2 linked regions of the Pyxidicoccus xibeiensis genome follow. Each later gene encodes a partner of the first gene's protein in a complex. Links are inferred from orthologs where the notes say so. Each region holds a gene or a part of one and is shown in the gene's direction. Other genes may lie near its edges.

Region 1 (3,804 bases):
GCGCGGGGGGCGGCTTCGGCGCGGCTGGAGCCGGGGATTCCGGGGCAGGCGAGGGAGCAGGCGGTGGCGTGGGCTCCGAAGGCGCGGGGGTGGGAGCGGCGGCTTCCGGTGTGGTGGGGGCGGCTTCCTGCGTGGTGGGAGCGGCGGCTTCCGGCGTGGCGGGGGCCTGGGCGAGGGCAGGGGACGCGAGGGAGAAAATCAGGGCCAGGGACCAGCGGCGCATGGAACCTCCGAAAGCGGCGGAGCGTAGCAGACGCCGCCGCACGGAGCCCGGGCTCCGTGCGAGCGGACGAACCCGCATACAGTCCGTGCATGTGGAGTCGGAGGTTGGTATGGGGGCGGCCCGATGCCTAAACGTACCGATATCCGCAAGGTTCTGGTGATTGGCTCGGGCCCGATTGTCATCGGGCAGGCCGTCGAGTTCGACTACTCCGGTACTCAAGCCATCAAGGCACTCCGGGATGAAGGCGTGGAGGTGGTGCTGCTCAACAGCAACCCCGCCACGGTGATGACGGACCCCGAGTTCGCCCATCGCACCTACATCGAGCCCATCACCGTGGATGCGGCGGAGCGAATCCTCGCCGCGGAACGGCCGGACTCGCTGCTGCCGACGATGGGAGGCCAGACGGCGCTCAACCTGGCCAAGGCGCTGGCGGAGCAGGGCATCCTGGAGAAGTACGGGGTGCGGCTGATTGGCGCTTCGCTGGAGGCCATCAACAAGGCCGAGGACCGGCAGCTCTTCAAGGCGGCCATGCAGAAGATCGGCGTGGCGCTGCCCAAGAGCGGCTACGCGACGACGCTGGCCCAGGCCATGGCGCTGGTGGAGGAGATTGGCTTCCCCTCCATCATCCGCCCCTCCTTCACGCTGGGCGGCACGGGCGGCGGCATCGCCTACAACCGCGACGAGTTCGAGGCCATCTGCCGCTCGGGCCTGAAGGCCAGCCCCACCTCCACCATCCTCGTGGAGGAGAGCGTCCTGGGCTGGAAGGAGTACGAGCTCGAGGTGGTCCGCGACTCGGCGGACAACGTCATCATCGTCTGCTCCATCGAGAACCTGGACCCCATGGGGGTGCACACGGGTGACTCCATCACCGTGGCGCCCGCGCAGACGCTGACGGACCGCGAGTACCAGCGGATGCGGCAGGCGTCGCTGGCCATCATCCGGGAGATTGGCGTCGACACGGGTGGCTCCAACATCCAGTTCGGCATCCACCCGAAGGACGGCCGTATGGTCGTCATCGAGATGAACCCGCGCGTGTCGCGCTCCAGCGCGCTGGCGTCCAAGGCGACGGGCTACCCCATCGCCAAGGTCGCCGCGAAGCTGGCGCTGGGCTACACGCTGGACGAGCTTCGCAACGACATCACCCGGGACACGCCGGCCTCCTTCGAGCCGACGCTGGACTACGTCGTCGTGAAGATTCCGCGCTTCAACTTCGAGAAGTTCCCGCACGCGGACCGGACGCTGACCACGAGCATGCGCTCGGTGGGCGAGGTGATGGCCATTGGCCGCACCTTCCCCGAGGCGTACATGAAGGCGCTGCGCTCCATGGAGCTGGGCCGCGTGGGGCTGGAGTCGCCCGACCTGCCGGTGGAGAAGGAGGAGCGCGAGAAGGTGCTGCGCGAGGCGCTGCGGATTCCGCGCCCGGAGCGGCCCTGGTTCGTGGCGCAGGCCTTCCGCGAGGGGATGACGGTGGAGGCGGTGCACGCGCTGTCCGCCATCGACCCGTGGTTCCTGCGCTACATCGAGATGCTGGTGCGCGAGGCGCAGTCCATCGAGGAGTACGGCCGGTTGGATCAGCTCCCGGACGACGTGCTCCGGCAGGCGAAGTCGCACGGCTTCTCCGACAAGTACCTGGGCAAGCTGCTGGGCTACCCGGAGGACGAGGTGCGGGCGCACCGGCACGCGCGGAAGATCCGCCCCGTCTTCAAGCGGGTGGACACCTGCGCCGCGGAGTTCGAGGCGTACACGCCCTACCTGTACTCCACCTACGAGGAGGAGGACGAGGCGCCGCCCACGGACCGGCAGAAGGTGCTCATCCTCGGCAGCGGCCCCATCCGCATCGGTCAGGGCATCGAGTTCGACTACGCGTGCGTGCACGCCGCCTTCGCGCTGCGCGAGGCCGGGTACGAGACGGTGATGGTCAACTGCAACCCGGAGACGGTGTCCACGGACTACGACACGTCCGACCGCCTCTACTTCGAGCCGCTGACGATTGAGGACGTGCTCGAGGTGTCGCAGCGCGAGAAGCCGGTGGGCGCGATTGTCCAGTTCGGCGGGCAGACGCCGCTGCGCCTGTCGGTGCCGCTGGAGAAGGCGGGCCTGCCGATTCTGGGCACGTCGCCGGACGCCATCGACCGGGCGGAGGACCGCGAGCGGTTCTCGAAGCTCATCGAGAAGCTGGGGCTGACGCAGCCGGAGAACGGGGTGGCGCGCAGCCACGCCGAGGCCTTCAAGGTTGCGGAGCGCATCGGCTACCCGGTGATGGTGCGTCCCTCGTACGTGCTGGGCGGGCGCGCGATGGAGACGGTGTACGACGCGGCCAGCCTGGAGCGGTACATGCGCGAGGCGGTGAGTGCGTCACCGGAGCACCCGGTGCTCATCGACCGCTTCCTGAAGGACGCCATCGAGGTGGACCTGGACCTGGTGGCGGACCGCACGGGCGCGGTGCTGATTGGCGGGGTGCTGGAGCACATCCAGGAGGCGGGCGTGCACTCGGGTGACGCGGCCGCGACGCTGCCGCCGCACTCGCTGCCGCCGGACCTGGTGGAGCGGATGAAGGACCAGGCCATCGCCCTGGCGCGCGAGCTGGGCGTGGTGGGGCTGATGAACGTGCAGTTCGCCATCCAGGGGAAGACCATCTACATCCTGGAGGTGAACCCGCGCGCGAGCCGCACGGTGCCGTTCATCTCGAAGGCCACGGGCCTGGCGATGGCGAAGATTGCCGCGCTGTGCATGGTGGGCAAGACGCTGAAGGAGCTGGGCGCGACGCAGGAGCCCGAGTTCAAGCACGTGGCGGTGAAGGAGAGCGTGTTCCCCTTCGCGCGCTTCGCCGGGGTGGACGTCATCCTCGGGCCGGAGATGAAGTCCACGGGCGAGGTGATGGGCCTGTCGCACGACTACGCGTCGGCGTTCGCCAAGAGCCAGCTGGCGGCGGGGGTGAAGCTGCCCAAGAGCGGCAAGGTGTTCATCTCCGTCAAGGACGAGGACAAGCCGGCGGTGGTGGACCTGGCGCGGCGGCTGCGGAACATGGGCTACACGCTCATCGTCACCGCTGGAACGCACTCGTACCTGGCGACGAAGGGCATCGAGGCGCAGGTGGTGCAGAAGGTGAAGGAGGGCCGGCCGAACATCGTCGACAAGATTGTCGACGGGGAGATCGTGCTGGTCATCAACACCACCTTCGGCAAGCAGGAGATTGCGGACAGCTTCTCCATCCGCCGCGAGTCGCTGATGCACTCGGTGCCGTACTACACGACGGTGCAGGCGGCGCGGATGGCGGTGGGTGCGCTGGAGGCGCTCAAGCGCACGGACCTGTCCGTGAAGCCGCTCCAGGAGTACCTGGGCATCGCCGGGGGCGTGACGGCGAAGACGGCCAAGAAGTAGCAGCAGGCTTCAGCAGCCCCTGACGTGAAGCGCGCGGCCCCGCTCCTGAGATGGGAGTGGGGCCGCGAGCGTTTCGGGGTGGCTCAGGCGGCGACGAAGTTCTTCCACTGGCGCATGTACTGGACGAACGTGTCCGACAGCGCCTCGCCGCGCAGGGTCTCCGGTGCGAGCGGGGGGCGCTGGACGGCGTCACCGCGCCG
Region 2 (3,507 bases), on another replicon or contig:
CCGAGGCCCTGCTGCCCGTGCCCTCCAGCGCCGAGGTGGTGGACGCCACCGGCAAGTGGGTGCTGCCGGGCTTCATCGACCTGCACGTGCACCTGCGCGAGCCGGGCGAGGAGGGGAAGGAGACCGTCCTCACCGGCTGCCGCGCCGCGGTGGCCGGCGGCTTCACCGCCGTGGTGGCCATGCCCAACACCAAGGTGGTCAACGACAGCGGCATGGTGACGGAGCTGGTGCTGTCGCGCGCCCGCGCCGCCAACCTCTGCCACGTGTACCCCGCCGGGGCGATTACCAAGGGCCTCAAGGGCGAGGAGCTGGCGGAGATGGGCGAGCTGGTGTCCGCCGGCTGCGTGGCCATCACCGACGACGGCCGCCCGGTGATGAACGCGGCGCTGATGCGCCGGGCGCTCCAGTACTCCACCCAGTTCGACGTCCCCATCATGGTGCACGAGGAGGACCTGACGTTGTCCTCCGGCGGCGCCATGCACGAGGGCCCCACCTCCACGCGCCTGGGGCTGCGCGGCATCCCCGCCTCGGCGGAGGTGGCCATGGTGGCCCGCGATCTGGTGCTGCTGGAGGAGACGCGCGCCCGGCTGCACCTGGCCCACGTGTCCTGCGAGGGCAGCGTGCGCCTCATCCGCGAGGCCAAGCGCCGGGGGCTGCGGGTGACGTCGGAAGTGACGCCGCACCACCTCATCCTGGATGACCGGGCGGTGGGGGACTACGACACCCACGCGAAGATGGCGCCGCCCCTGCGCTCGGACCGGGACGTGGAGGCGCTGCGCGAGGCGGTGGCGGACGGCACGGTGGAGGCCATTGCCACGGACCACGCGCCCCACGGCGTGCTGGACAAGCTGGTGGAGTTCGAGAAGGGCATCAACGGCATCGTCGGGCTGGAGACGGCCCTGGGGCTGACGCTGGAGCTGGTCCACGCGGGCGTGCTGACGGCGAAGCGGGCCGTGGAGCTGCTGACGCACGGGCCGGCCAAGGCGTTCGGCCTGCCGGGCGGTCACCTGGCCCCCGGGGCCCCGGCGGACGTCACGGTGGTGGACCCGCAGGAGGAGTGGACGGTGGACGCCCACCGGTTCTATTCCCGCAGCCGGAATACCCCCTTCCACGGCAGGAAGCAGAAGGGGCGCGTGGTGCAGACGTGGGTCGGTGGCCGCAAGGTGTTCGAGAATGGCCAGGTCGGCCAGAAGGAGTCGCGGTGATGACGAAGCGGGCAGTGCTCGCCCTGGCGGATGGCACCACCTTCGAGGGCCGGGCCTTTGGCGCGGTCGGCGAGACGGTGGGCGAGGTGGTCTTCAACACGTCCATGTTCGGCTACCAGGAGGTCCTGACGGATCCCTCGTACGTCGGGCAGATCGTCACCATGGCGTACCCGGAGATGGGCAACGTCGGAGCCACCCCGCAGGACGAGGAGGGCTCCCGGGTCCACGCGGTGGGCATGGTGGTGCGCGCCCTGACCGAGCAGCCGTCCAACTGGCGCGCCAAGGAGACGCTGGACGCGTACCTCAAGCGCAACGGCGTCGCCGGCATCGAGGGCCTGGACACCCGCCGCCTGGTGCGCCACCTGCGCACCCACGGCGCGCAGATGGGCGTCATCTCCAGCGAGGGCCTGTCCGCCCCGGCCCTGGTGGAGCGCGCCCGCACCGCGCGCGGCATGGAGGGCCTGGACCTGGCCACCGGCGTCTCCACCAAGGAGCCGTACACCTTCACCGAGCCGTCGCCGGACGTGTTCACCGGCGTGGCCGAGCCGCTGGAGAAGACGGGCCACCGCTTCGACGTCGTCGCCTATGACTACGGCCTGAAGAAGTCGATGCTCCACTTCCTGGTGGACGCGGGCTGCCGGGTGACGGTGGTGCCCTCGCACACCACGGCAGACGAGGTGCTGGCGCGCAAGCCGCACGGCGTCTTCCTGGCCAACGGTCCCGGGGACCCGGCGGCGGTGAAGGGCGCGGACCGCACCGTGGCGGCGCTGCTGGGCAAGGTGCCCGTGTTCGGTATCTGCCTGGGCCACCAGATCATGGCCCTGGCCCTGGGCGGCCGGACGTACAAGATGAAGTTCGGCCACCGCGGCGCCAACCAGCCGGTGAAGGACCTGACGACGGGCAAGGTGGAGATCACCGCGCAGAACCACGGCTTCGCCGTGGACGACGCCAGCCTCAAGGGCAAGGCCGTCGTCACCCACATCAACCTCAATGACGGTACGGTGGAGGGCCTGGCCGTCCCGGACGCGCGGGCCTTCAGCGTGCAGTACCACCCCGAGGCCTCGCCGGGCCCGCATGACGCGCGCTATCTCTTCGGCAGGTTCGCGAAGCTGATGGCGGAGTAGGATGGCAGACCGCCCTATGGACTCGCCGCTGTCACCGCTGTCGTACCAGCCGTACCTCGACCAGCTCATCTCCTTTGGCAGCCAGGAGCCCCGCAAGGAGGACCTCCTGCAGGCCAAGGCCGACTACTTCCGCCTGACCGGCGAGGTGTTCGAGGACGACAAGCTCTTCGAGCTGCGGATGGCGTCCTTCCTCGACTACTACCTCTACGACCGCGTCTCGCCGCTCACCGGCAAGACGCCCGCCGCGGAGCTGTACGAGCAGCGCCTGGCCAACGCCCCTCCCGAGGAGGCCAACGCCTTCCGCAGCTTCACGGAGACGGTCCACGGCCTCTTCGAGGTCCGCAAGCTGGGCAAGGGCGAGGTCCGCCTGCGCGAGCTGTACTCTGGCAAGGACTTCGACGTGACGGAGCGCCGTCACATCGCCGGCCTGGAGACCGGGGACATCATCGAGGCCCGCCTCATCCCCTTCGGCGGGCACCTGCTCTTCTCCTCGGCCTTCTGCTACCACCCCCGCGTGGCGGTGAAGCCCATCAAGGCCGAGGTGAAGCGCCGCAAGAAGAAGGAGCCGGAGCGCACCCCCAACGAGCTCGTCTGGGAGTGTGCCCGCCGCGCCCTCAACGTGGAGCGCTACCGCCAGCTCCCCGTGGAGAAGCTCTACGACTTCGAGCAGAAGGTGCTCTGAGCCGTCCTGCGGCTCCGCCGTTGCCCCGGCCCGCGCTGCCTGGCGGGCCCGGGCGGCCGGGCCTTCAGATGCGGTGGATGCTCATGAGGTTGGTGTTGCCCGGCACGTTGAGCGGCACGCCGGCCACCACCACCACGGGCGTGCCCACCTTGCAGATGCCCGCCGTCTGGCAGAGCTTGCGCACCTGCCGGAGCATGGCGTCCGTGTTGTTCACCCGGGCCACCTGGTAGCCCGACACGCCCCAGTAGAGCGCCATCCGGTTCACCGTGTCCGCCTTCGGCGTCAGGGCGACGATGCGGGCATTGGGCCGGAACTCGGAGATGAGGCGCGCGGTGTGGCCGCTCTCCGTGTACGCGACGATGGTGCCGATGTTGAGCTGCGTGGCCGCCGCCACCGCCGCCGCCGCCACGCCGGTGCCCAGGTCCTCCGAGCGCTCGAAGGGGGAGTGGTGCTGGTGCCGCGTCACGCCGCGCTCCGTCTCCTCCACGATGCGCGC

The links.
Region 2: the proteins of carB (region 1) and carA are in contact, whole or in part, in a solved structure (PDB 1KEE), measured with the Escherichia coli proteins. The link is inferred for Pyxidicoccus xibeiensis from one-to-one orthologs.

What each region holds. Positions count from the first base shown.
Region 1 is NZ_JAJVKV010000020.1:66,488-70,291, forward strand. It holds carB (carbamoyl-phosphate synthase large subunit), read left to right. Parts: upstream 1-346; coding sequence 347-3,604; downstream 3,605-3,804. Other genes in the region: LXT23_RS44895 (hypothetical protein), read right to left, coding at 1-223; LXT23_RS44905 (NADH:flavin oxidoreductase), read right to left, coding at 3,688-3,804. UniProt on the Escherichia coli protein: Large subunit of the glutamine-dependent carbamoyl phosphate synthetase (CPSase).
Region 2 is NZ_JAJVKV010000008.1:211,203-214,709, forward strand. What follows is about bases 268-3,266. They hold carA (glutamine-hydrolyzing carbamoyl-phosphate synthase small subunit), read left to right. Parts: upstream 268-1,204; coding sequence 1,205-2,329; downstream 2,330-3,266. Other genes in these bases: LXT23_RS32030 (dihydroorotase), read left to right, coding at 268-1,205; LXT23_RS32040 (hypothetical protein), read left to right, coding at 2,346-3,011; pyk (pyruvate kinase), read right to left, coding at 3,076-3,266. Also shown: more of LXT23_RS32030, read left to right, coding at 1-267; more of pyk, read right to left, coding at 3,267-3,507. UniProt on the Escherichia coli protein: Small subunit of the glutamine-dependent carbamoyl phosphate synthetase (CPSase).